DNA from 2 places in the Yersinia kristensenii genome. Region 1 is predicted to be linked to the other one. Evidence: predicted binding sites of a transcription regulator. Region 1 holds the regulator's gene; the other holds the start of a gene.

Region 1 (6,179 bases):
GTACAAGGAAATCCCGATAACCAACGCGAAGTAAACCACACTGTAAATAAACAGTGGCAGCGGGCCATCACCCGTTAAAGGCGCAATGCCTACTTCGAAAGAAACTGTTGTGGTACGAGGGATAGCAAACAGAGGGCCAACGGCCAGATAGCAGACAGTCGCCAGCACCAGACCGGCACTGCGGCCAATGGGAGAACTCAGAGCATCAATCCCCCCACCAACTCGAGCCAGCGCGATGACGGTAATGACCGGTAATCCAACAGCGGTAATCAAAAAGCCCACTGCTGCCCACCACACATGTTCACCCGACTGTAAACCAACCATCGGCGGGAAGATGATGTTGCCAGCTCCAACAAATAAGGCAAAGGTCATAAAACCTAATGCAATAATATCTTTAGATGATAAACGATGACTCATAGTGATGTGTGTTGCCTAGTTAAATGATCAAAAGAAAAAGTCCTTGAGTTGTGGTCTTTCCTACATGATCGAAACGATACAAAGCTCTGATAAACGCAAACTCCGGCGGTTAATAAGCAATCTATTTCGTCAGTATGCAGTGTTTTTGGAGTTATTTGCAGATGGAATAGGCCAACAACGGCGGTAAGTAGAACGTTTATAGCGGAGAAAGGCAAGTCAGGATCACAAAAGCAGAGTCTTCATCCATACAATCTCCACAAACCAGTTAATCGTGCCAGTTTTAGAGAAATACACACCATATGATTTGTATCATTTATATCCAACTATTAACAATTTACGGCAGATACTCTCGAACTCCCCCAACCAACTTAATAGGCGAAACCTAACTCTTTTCGCGTCTGATTCAGGACATCTGGCGGTAAGGGTAAATAGCCGTCATGAGTCACGCGCTGTTGCCCTTCTGGCGATAAAACGCGCTCAAGAAAGGCGGCAGTCAGCGGTTCTAGCGGCTGGCCGGGAGCTTTATTGATATAAATATACAGGTAGCGCGATAAGGGATAGCGGCCATCTTTGACATTCTCGGCGGTCGGCATCACATAATCCTGGCCATCCGCCGACAATAACAAGGGTTTAACACCACTGTTGCGAAAACCAATACTGGCATAACCCATGCCATTTAATGAACCGGCGACAGCTTGCACCACGGAAGCAGAACCAGGTAATTCATTGATATTATTTGTAAAATCACCATCACATAGCACTCGCTGCTTGAAGAAACCATAGGTACCTGAAGCTGAGTTTCGGCTATAGCGTTGCAAAGCGCGAGCCGCCCATGGCCCTTTCAAGCCCAGTTCGCCAAAGCGCTGGATCGGATGGGATGCTCCACACAGGCGATTTTGCGAAAAAACAGCATCAAGCTGAGATAAAGTGATTTTATTCAGTGGATTATCGCGATGGACAAAAACCACTAAAGCATCCACTGCCACGGGAACAGCCAGTGGTGGATAGCCATAACGCTGAGTGAATGCAGTGATTTCGGCTGCTTTCATTGGCCGGCTCATTGGGCCGAGTTGAGTTGCCCCTGCCGCCAATGCTGCAGGAGCAGTAGAAGAACCTGCCGCCTGTATTTGCAAATTAACGCCGGGGTAATGATGATTAAAATCATCAGCCCATAAAGACATCAAGTTCGCTAAGGTGTCTGAACCGACACTGGAAAGATTACCGGACAGAGTATGTGGCTTTGGCGATTGAACCTCTGTAGCAGGTGAAACCGCTACAGATTGCGCTAAAACGCCGTAGCTAAACCCGAGCAGGGCATGCAGCAGCGCCAGTTTTCCCCATCTCATCAGCTTAGTGTCCATGCAGTCTTAGGATTTGACTGCATTCTCGGTTAAAACCGTCGGAACAATCAATCGATTCGGCAAGGTAAAAATAAATCTCGTCCCCAAGCCGATTTCACTCATGACATCCAAACGCGCGTCATGGTGGCTCAGAGCATGTTTTACAATTGCCAGCCCCAATCCACTCCCCCCCGTTTGCCTTGAGCGGGCCTTATCCACCCGGTAGAAGCGCTCAGTCAGGCGCGGCACATGCTCAGGGCCAATTCCCGGCCCATTGTCACTGACCTGAAACTGTGCCCCTTGCGCAGTTTTCTGCCAACACACCTCAATTTTAGTGCCATCAGGCGTGTGATTGACCGCGTTATAGACCAGATTAGAAACAGCACTGCGCAGTTGGTCTTCGTTACCAAATACTTTCAGTTGATCATTAACCCGGAAAGTAATTTCATGACGCCCACCACTCAGCGCTTGCACCTCATGCTGTAATATCTTGAGCATCCGAGGAATATCAACTTGTTCATTCATATCTACATTAGGAGCCGCTTCAATTCGCGACAACGTCAATAATTGCTTGACCAGCCCATCCATTCTCTTGGTCTGTTCCTGCATCGTTCCCAGCGCTTTATCCCGTAATGGCCCCGCCAATTCTTGGTCGTGCATCATTTCCAGATATCCCTGTAACACCGTCAGGGGGGTGCGCAGCTCGTGGCTGACATTGGCAAAGAAATTGCGCCGAGCCCCTTCCAACTGACGCATCTGGGTAACATCACGGGCGACCATCAATAATTGCCCTTCTGAATAAGGCATGACGCGGAACTCAACATAATAGCCATTATTGAGTTGCAGGGTCAGTGGGCGGGAAAACTCTTGCTGCTGCAAATACTGGCTGAATTCGGGATAGCGCAATAAGTTAAGAATATGCTGTCCATTATCCTCCGGCCAGCGGAACCCCAGCAATTGCTGAGCCAAACCGTTGCACCAGAAAATGTTACCGTCAATGGTGGTCATCACCACAGCATCGGGTAAAGATTCTGCGCCACTGCGGAACCGTTTGATAAGTAAGGCCAATTCTCGCCGACGCCGCCGATTTCGCAGTTGCATCTGATATAAGCCATAAAATAAAGGTTCCCAGCTCCAACGCCCTGACGGCGGAGTCATGCTGCGGTCCAACCACAGCCAGTGAGATAATTTGAGTTGGTTATAAAAATTCCACACCAGCGCGGCAACTACTGAGACTAGCAATAACCAAGGAAGGTACCCGATAAAGGCACCTAACAGTAATGCAGGCAAACAAAAAAGAGCCAGCTCTAAAGCCAGCGTTTTCCATGATAAACGTTCTAACACAACGAATTCTCCGGCACTGAAAACTCAGTAGCGCGTTGAGAAGCGGTACCCGGTTCCCCGGACAGTTTGTACCATTCTGTCATGGCCATCAGTTTCAAGTGCCTTGCGTAGCCGACGAATATGCACATCAACGGTGCGATCTTCTACATAAACGTTAGTGCCCCAGACATAATTAAGCAACTGTTCACGGCTATAAACTCGCTCTGGATGGGTCATAAAGAAATGCAATAATTTAAATTCGGTCGGCCCCATATCCAGCGCTTGCTCATTGGACATCACCCGATGTGAAGAGGGATCAAGACTCAGTCCTTGCATTTCAATCACTTCTTCCACTGCCATTGGCGATATCCGGCGCATGACTGCTTTAATACGCGCCACCAGTTCTTTGGGTGAAAAAGGCTTAGTAATATAATCATCAGCACCCACCTCTAAACCGCGAACTCTGTCTTCCTCTTCACCACGGGCGGTCAGCATCATCACCGGGATATCCCGGGTCAGAGCTTCGCGTTTCATATGCTTAATAAACTGAATCCCCGAGCCCCCCGGTAACATCCAATCCAACAACACTAAATCAGGGTAAGGCTCTGATAAACGGGTTACTGCGCTGTCATAATCCTCGGCTTCTAACGGTTGGTAGCCATTTTGTTCCAACACAAAGCACACCATCTCACGGATTGGGGCTTCATCTTCCACTACCAGTATGCGTCTTGCCATCATCAACCCTGCCAGTAAGTTAGTGGTCACTATTTGATTTCGGGAGCCATTATGCGTCAGTTTTGTGACATTTTTATGAAAAACATCGCGCTCTTGCAAGCAATAAGCATAGTGATAAATTTCATGATAATTGCAAAATGCAGCACTCAAGTTTGCGAAGCGTCTCGGAGATTTCACTCACACTCTTTTTTTAGCCGCGACATCCGGCGGGCAGTGTTTATAATCAGCGCCATTATCTTTGGAATACCACCTGCCCTAGCGGGAGATTTATGCGCATTATTCATACCTCTGATTGGCACTTAGGCCAGCATTTCTTCACCAAAAGCCGTGCGGCTGAACATCAAGCCTTTCTGCACTGGCTCATTGAACAGATCAAAGAAAATCAGGTAGATGCGCTGATTATAGCCGGTGATATTTTTGATACCGGTTCCCCACCCAGCTATGCCCGTGAGTTGTATAACCGCTTCGTGGTCGAACTCCAGCCGACAAACTGCCAGTTAATTGTTCTGGGGGGGAATCATGATTCAGTATCAACGCTGAATGAATCTCGGGGTTTGCTTTCTTATTTGAATACCACGGTGATTGCCTGTGCTGGTAATGATTTAGCCCAACAAGTTATTATTTTGAAAAACCGTCAGGAGCAACCTGCGGCCTTGCTGTGCGCGATTCCCTTTTTGCGCCCACGCGATTTAGTCACTAGTCAGGCCGGAGAATCCGGTGGGCAAAAGCAACTGGCATTACAAGAAGCAATTGCTGCTCACTATCAAGCGCTCTATCAGCGAGCCGTTGAGCTGCGCGCTGAGTTAGGGCTGCCCTTACCAATTATTGCCACCGGACATTTAACCACCGTGGGGGTCACCACCTCGGACTCGGTTCGTGATATTTACATCGGCACATTAGATGCGTTCCCAGCCCAAGCTTTTCCCCCGGCAGATTATATTGCTCTGGGCCATATTCACCGCGCACAGCAAGTTGCTAAAACCGAGCATATTCGCTATAGCGGCTCGCCAATCGCCTTGAGTTTTGATGAGTTAAGTAAAGAGAAAAGTGTTTATTTAGTGGAGTTTGCCCAGCAAGCATTAGTCTCAGTGACCCCGCTATTCATCCCACAATTTCAGCCGATGCAGTTAATCAAAGGCGATTTAGCGCAAATAGAGCAACAGTTGGCTGAGTTTGCCGACCATCAAGGCTTACCGGTATGGCTGGATATTGAAGTTGCCACACAAGACTATCTCACTGATATTCAAAAACGAATTCAGGCACTAGCCGCAGAGCTTCCGGTAGAAGTGGTGTTATTGAGGCGCAGTAAAGAACAGCGCAATAACAGCATTGAGCGGCAAGAAAAAGAAACACTCAATGAGCTGAGTGTCACTGATGTATTTGAACGCCGGTTAGCACTAGAAGCAGATTTAGCCGAACCCCGCCAACAACGTATGCGCCAAATGTTCAATCAGGTAGTTGAGGACATCTCGCAAGATAAAGATGCCGCAGAGGAGAGACCAGCATGAGAATTTTAAGCCTGCGTCTAAAAAACATTAATTCTCTACAGGGCGAATGGAAGATTGATTTCACTGCTGAACCCTTTGCCAGCAATGGTTTATTCGCTATCACCGGCCCTACAGGGGCAGGTAAAACCACCCTGCTCGATGCTATTTGTCTCGCGCTGTACCACCAGACTCCGCGTTTGACTGTCACACCTAGTCAAAATGAACTGATGACCCGCCATACTGCAGAGTCGCTAGCTGAAGTTGAATTTGAAGTAAAAGGCACGCGTTATCGGGCATTCTGGAGCCAGCGGCGCGCTAAAAATAGCCCGGAAGGGAATTTGCAAGCTCCTAAAGTTGAATTAGCACTGTGCGAAAATGGCAAAATCCTGGCCGATAAAGTACGCGATAAACTCGATATGGTGGCGGCAATCACCGGGCTGGATTTTGGCCGTTTTACCAAATCCATGATGCTGTCACAGGGGCAATTTGCTGCTTTCCTCAATGCCGATGCCAATGACCGCGCTGAATTACTGGAAGAGTTAACCGGTACTGACATCTACGGGCGGCTCTCTGAATATGTCTTTGAACAACATAAACTGGCTAAGACTGCGCTAGATGTATTGCACCAACGCGCTAATGGTATTGAGTTGCTAAATGAAGAGCAGCGTTTAGCTCTGGCAGAACAATTAAACTCACTCGAAGGACAAGAAAAGCAGCTTTCCGCAGAACAGCGGGTAAATCAAAACCAAATAAATTGGCTCGCCAGTTGGCAGCAGCAGCAAAAAAATGTACTGGAATATCAACAGCAACAGAAGCTTATTGAGCAAGAATATCACCAGGCACAGCCTGAATTGCAACAATTAGCCCGCAGTGAGCC
Region 2 (6,179 bases), 1.1 Mb from region 1:
CTAATTCGGTTTTTAATGCCACAGACCACAATGCTACCGGCATTAATAACTGCCCTTCCAGTGACATTTTTTTCTTCGGGTTGATACTGGCAAAACGATTGTAAATATCAAGTTCCTGCTGACATACTTCAAATATTGCTCGCAGTTTATCGCGATGAGTTTTGCACACAGCAACATTGGGTAGATCAGTAATTTGCTGTAAGAATTCTTGTCCCATTAAGCCCGCAGATGCTGGACGATAGAATATTTGTAATTTTGTTTTATTAACGGGTAATAAAAATCCATCCCCATACTGTTCTTGGTAACGCTGGCGAAATAATGTGGCAAAAACATCTGCACAATGTGCCATTGAGATATTTTGGTTAATCGCAGGGTCGGCTTCCCCCCACGCGAGCGCCCACTCAACCGGCAAGGGTTTCTGGTCAAGAGCTAATTGTCCTAATCCAACTAATAATGCCAGTGGGAGTTCAGTTGAAGCTTCGCGGGTTGCCGGGGGGGAAGAAAGATAGAGTTTCTCATCTATATTTACCCTAGTGATATAAACTAATAAGTTTTGCGCATAATGATTAAATGCGTTATTTTTCCCGTAAATATTTAGCAGGCGATTAATTTCAGATTCAAGAATAGGCAGTTCTTTTTTTGCTATCGGATCTATGGCTGCATCAATGAGTATTCTATGTTCTAAGCCATAGAAAAATAAGAAAACATAACTAATATCTGCGTTAGGTGATTTACGTCCATCAGATAACCATTGTAAATACCCTTTCCGCGCCTCTGGTGAGCAGGTCGAATAATCAGGTGTATTATCAATCAGTGGCAATGAGATATCTATTTCTTCTGGCGCAACATCCATTGATGGATTAATAAAGGCGGGCTCTGCGCCAGTACGGTTGCTTTTGTATTTATTACCAATGTAAACCATCCCATCAGGTAAGTTTATTCCCGCAACCACGGCCAGTTCACCAGGGCGCAGCCACGATGCACGGGCTAGAGAACCTCGTGAGATATCGGGTTGTTTTCCTTTAGGTCCAGCAGAAGGATTCTTATTCACCTCTTCTGGTGCAGTAGTTTGTTCAGGTTCCAACTGTGATGGGGCCATTTGATAATTACCCAGGTCCGGTATCACCGCAGTCTCTTGCCTATTAGGTTTAACGGGGTGGCCTGTATGCATCTTAGTCTTGCGGATATTTTGCCAGACAAAATACAGACATAAGATAGCTGCACTCAGTGCAATCCACACCTCCCTCGGGATACCGGTGATCAGCCCCAAAACAACTATCAGTAGGATAACCCAGCCGGTACCGGTAGACTTTCTCTTCGCCACGATGATTTATATGCCCCTATCCTAAAATAATAATTTTTATTCTGCCTTTAATGGCAATTTTTAATAAAAAATTCTTTTTACACCCAAAAACCATAGATAAAATCTATAAATTTAACTTAAGTCGAATTTATAGATTAAATAATAAATCAGTATTTTATGTTAATAACAGCTTACCTGGCGGAACAGAATGACAAAACCTTCACTAAATCAATTATGCCAGTTCATTATGCAATCAGCTAGTAAAGACTCTGCAACCACAGGATAAACTCCATGTTTTCGGCTGGTTTCGTGTCTGATTAGAATAAATTAAATAATAAGATTGGGTGGTGGATAATTTGTGTTCAGATAATGGAATTAAATTCTCATTGTTTCTTTTTTAATCAACCCACATCAATCTCTGTTGATAAACGCCAGACTACAATAGCGGTTGAAAAACGAGTTGAAAACACGATGAGCAGATAACAGAAACGAAAAATCCCAGCCATTACTGCGCTGGGATCTACAACAAGTAGGCCGGTATTTATTTAATAGCCATCGCATCGCGCATGGTAAAGAACAAATCTGTTTGATCTGTTAGACCAACAACATTTGCCGCATGTGGGCCGTAAGCGGCTATGCGTAATTGCGTGCCGGTATGGCCTTGAGAATCATCTTCAGAATTGCCATAGCTGATTGCCATTACCGCACCGTCTTTGGTGGTTAATGCCTGTGTCAGACCCGGAGCTTTGGCATCAGCCTCAATAATTTGGCTGGAATGGGCATGGTCTGCGGTCACGATGACCAGTGTATTGCCATCAGCACGGGCAAACTCCAAGGCTTTTTGAACTGCTTCATCTAGATCAACGGTTTCGCCAAACTGGCCACAAGGATTAGCCGCATGATCTTGTTTATCAATAGATGCCCCTTCAACTTGTAAGAAGAAGCCATTTTTATTGGTTTTCAGCAAGTCGATGGCCTTTTCCGTCATCACGGCCAACGTTGGCGTATCTTTAGTTCGCTCAGCATTGTTTTCACACACCACCGGCGGTTTATCTATATTGCCGTGATAAGAGGCTTTTGGCCCCTGCCAGCGGACGGGCATATTACCAGGGCTGAATAGCCCCAATAGAGGTTTCTGTTGGTCAGCCTGTTTAATTGCATTCAGATCATCAAGATTTTCAACAATCACATAGCCGCGAGCCAGGGCTTGATCACGCAAAGATTTGTCTTTCCATTCACCCGCTTTAGCGAGCTGACTGAATGATTTAGAACCACCGCCCAATGTAACATCAGCGCGTCCTTCAATCATTTGCTCGGTGATGGAGCCGCGCCCGCCATTCTCCAGCGCATTGGTGCTGCATTTTTCGCTAGTTTCTTCCGGGCCATAACATTTACGACCGGTGACATGAGCAAATTGTGCCGCAGGAGTCGCATCTTGCAATTCAGCCGTTGAAACGTTACCGGTGGCTTTACCTGCTTTTTTAGCCAATTCCAATAAGGTGACATGATCTTTCCCAAACACATCTACACCCAGTGCGCCATTATAGGTTTTCACACCTGAAGACCACGCGGTAGCTGAAGCTGCTGAGTCAGTCACATAATCAGGTTTCTGTGTTTTTTTATCTAATGAGTAGTGGGTGTACTGCCCGGTCAGTGGCAATGCATCTATTCCTTTAAAGAAACCGCCCGCGCCCATGGCATAGTTACGCGCTGAAGTAATCTCAGAGTCCCCCATCCCATCGCCAATCAGTAAAATGACATTTTTTACCGTTTTGTTGGACAGCGAATCACGAAGAGCCTGAGTTTGATCTTCTGTCAAACGGCGAGCGCCACCAAATTGGGTGATATCACCATGGGCGCTGCGGTCATATAAACCGGTGGCTGCCGCAACAGCATTGGGTGCGAACAGAGAGCTGCTCAGCATCAGGGTAGATAGCGCTATGCCGGACAAAGTGGATACGCGATTCTGCATCAGTAGAGTTCCTTGTTGTAAAACAGTAATACAATTTGTATTGATTGGTTACAACGGATACTAGAACAGACAAATGACGCTTTTATGACAATCAACGCTTTTATGCCAAGCGCGATTAATTGTTATCCCTTATCTTTCAGAGCTATCCCCCTGACCTCTCGCCGTCATTTCACAGAATGGGGCTAAATCAAGCCACCGTTAGCACGCAGCACTTGTCCATTGATCCAGCCACCGTCTTTGCTCACCAAAAATGCCACTGCTGCGGCAATATCTTCTGGTGTACCCAATCTTTCCAATGGTGCCATTTTTGCCATTTTTTCAATGAGCTCCGCTGATTTTCCATTAAGAAAAAGGTCAGTTGCGGTGGGCCCTGGCGCCACTGCATTGACGGTAATATTGCGGCCCCGCAATTCTTTTGCCAAGATTGCCGTCATTGTTTCAACCGCGGCTTTGGTAGCCGCATAAACAGCATATTTTTCCAACTTTAACCCCACGACACTGGTTGAGAAATTAACAATTCGCCCCCCCGTTCTAAGGCGTTTTGCGGCTTCCCGCATCCCGTTAAAGCTCCCTTTCAGGTTAATTGCAATCTGACGGTCAAAGTGTTCATCATCACTATCGGCAATCGCGCTGAGTGACATGATTCCAGCATTATTGACCAAGACATCTACGCCACCAAAAGCGGTTTCTGCTTTGGCAAATAATTGGGCTACAGCGGCGGGATCACTGATATCCCCTTGGGCACTCAATGCATTTCCACCCGCTTGTTGAATTTTACGCACTAAGGCTTCGGCCTCCTCATCAGCCCGAGAATAATTGATCAGAACGGTATAACCGTCTTGGGCTAAACGCTCGGCTATTGCTGCACCAATACCCCGTGATGCGCCTGTGACAATAGCGACCTGCTGAGTGGTATTCGTCATAATATTCTCCTGAATGTGTGTTTCATTATTTGTACGAGTTTATGGGCCGTTCTCAAGCCATGTTTTCAAAAGCTGCCCCACTGAAACCGATACAGAGAGCATGCCACTTTTACTCATTCGGATAATCACCTATTATTCGTTAACACTATCCGAAAAAGTCGAACAATAGCATGGACAGAATTGATGCAATGCGCGTGTTTATCAGAGTAGTGGAACAGCGCAGTTTTACCCAAACCGCACAAGACTTAAATTTACCGCGCTCTAGTGTGACGGATGCAGTTAAACAGCTTGAAAAACGATTGAATATCCGCTTATTGCAACGCACCACTCGGCATGTCAGCCCGACACTGGATGGGGAAGCTTACTACCAGCGCTGCCTGAAAATTATTGCTGATATAGAAGATGCTGAAATGGCGTTTGCCAATGCTAAACCACGAGGTTTACTGAGGATAGATGTACAAGGTACCTTGGCTCGCCATTTTGTATTACCTCAACTACCTGATTTTATAGCACAATATCCCGATATTGAATTATTTATCAGCGAAGGAGATAGGCTAGTTGATTTGATCCGTGAAGGCTTTGACGGTGTATTGCGTGTCGGCAATTTGCAAGACAGTGACATGGTCGCCCGCCGCGTGGCACTGCTACCACAGGTAACTTGTGCTGCACCGCGCTATTTGCAACAACATGGAGCACCACTCACTCTCAATGAGTTAGCCGGGCATCAGATGATAGGATTTCGTTCTAGTGCGACCGGCGGACTGATGCCATTAGAATTTTGTATCGGAACACAATGTCAGCCCTCCGCCCAAAAAGAGCACTCCTATCAACGTTCACCACCCTATTCATCAGCTGAAATTCAAGATGTGGAAGTGCAAAACGTGAAATTACCGGCTATTCTATCCGTTAGTGGCGCGGAAAGTTTTGTGGCTGCCGCACGGCTAGCATTAGGAATCATTCAGGTGCCACGTTATCATATTGAGTCAGATTTACGTGCCGGAACACTGATTGAGATTCTCCCTGAATATGCCCCGCCCCCAATGCCGGTTTCTTTTCTGTATCCACGCAATCGACAATTGTCACCACGGGTGCGTATTTTCAGTGACTGGCTAAGCCAAGTATTCCTGACAGCAGGTTCCTGACAATATATTCCTGACAATAATAGAGCCTTGAAATACGATGTCGCTGACACCATCAACAGCCGAGCGAGCTAGCCCGGCTGAAAAACCTCAGTTTATTGGTCTTTTTCAACGGATTGATAGATATCGATATCAAAATAGCCGTCGCTCCGGCCGTCATTGAGGTAAACCTCATAACAAGCGCCCTCGGCTGGGCGATAGCCACTTTGTGGCAGATGTTGGTGATATAATTCCCCCCACGCTTTGGCGTAATCATCATCCGTGACTCGGGTGTGATATATCGCATATAAACCCGAAGGGATCACCTGTAACTCTAGCTGACCGCTAAGTTCTACTGGCAAGACATAATCATCAGCGACGGATAAAGACACATCAGCCCGTAATTCAGCCGGTGGATTGGTTTCTGGGTTATCCCAGTAAAGTGCTAACCACTCTTTTCCTGGAATTTGGTGCTGGGTATAAAGTGATAATAGTTGGTCAAATCCTTTCGGAATGGTCTCGTGATAAGGCCCGACAACTCGGATTCCCACAATCTTTTTTGATTCTTTTTCGACTATCTTGAATGTCATATCGCGACCTCGACTCAATGGTTTTAATAAAAATTAAGTGGCTAAAGATACGATCCCACACCACTACTGTACATTCGTACAGTATAGCGAGGTTTTATGACATTTGATTAATTTTCAACCTCGATTTGCGAACTGCTTCGCAAAAAATCATCAGCTTGTTCCAGTTGAAGATGACTGAATACCGTGATCCCGTGGCGGCGCAGTAAAGCGGTTGTCACTCCCTGTCCTGCGCGTTGAGTGCCATTAAAATGGCCATCATAGATACGGCTACTG

What was found. Region 1 encodes PhoB, which activates phosphate uptake and scavenging genes when phosphate is short. Its sites were predicted from a motif close to CTGTCATAAAACTGNCNNAT; they were not measured.
Region 2: phoA (alkaline phosphatase) is a predicted target of PhoB. The motif match lies at 3,347-3,366, and genes of this name have one in related genera.

What each region holds. Positions count from the first base shown of each region.
Region 1 is NZ_UHIY01000001.1:2,505,109-2,511,287, reverse strand. It holds gene brnQ (branched-chain amino acid transport system II carrier protein) at 1-417, opposite strand, end outside; gene DX162_RS11405 (PstS family phosphate ABC transporter substrate-binding protein) at 786-1,763, opposite strand; gene phoR (phosphate regulon sensor histidine kinase PhoR) at 1,785-3,101, opposite strand; gene phoB (phosphate response regulator transcription factor PhoB) at 3,126-3,815, opposite strand; gene sbcD (exonuclease subunit SbcD) at 4,085-5,323, shown strand; gene DX162_RS11385 (AAA family ATPase) at 5,320-6,179, shown strand, end outside.
Region 2 is NZ_UHIY01000001.1:3,627,213-3,633,391, forward strand. It holds gene DX162_RS16585 (tellurite resistance TerB family protein) at 1-1,324, opposite strand, end outside; gene phoA (alkaline phosphatase) at 1,845-3,275, opposite strand; gene DX162_RS16595 (SDR family oxidoreductase) at 3,458-4,198, opposite strand; gene DX162_RS16600 (LysR family transcriptional regulator) at 4,369-5,340, shown strand; gene sbmC (DNA gyrase inhibitor SbmC) at 5,433-5,906, opposite strand; gene DX162_RS16610 (2-thiouracil desulfurase family protein) at 6,014-6,179, opposite strand, start outside.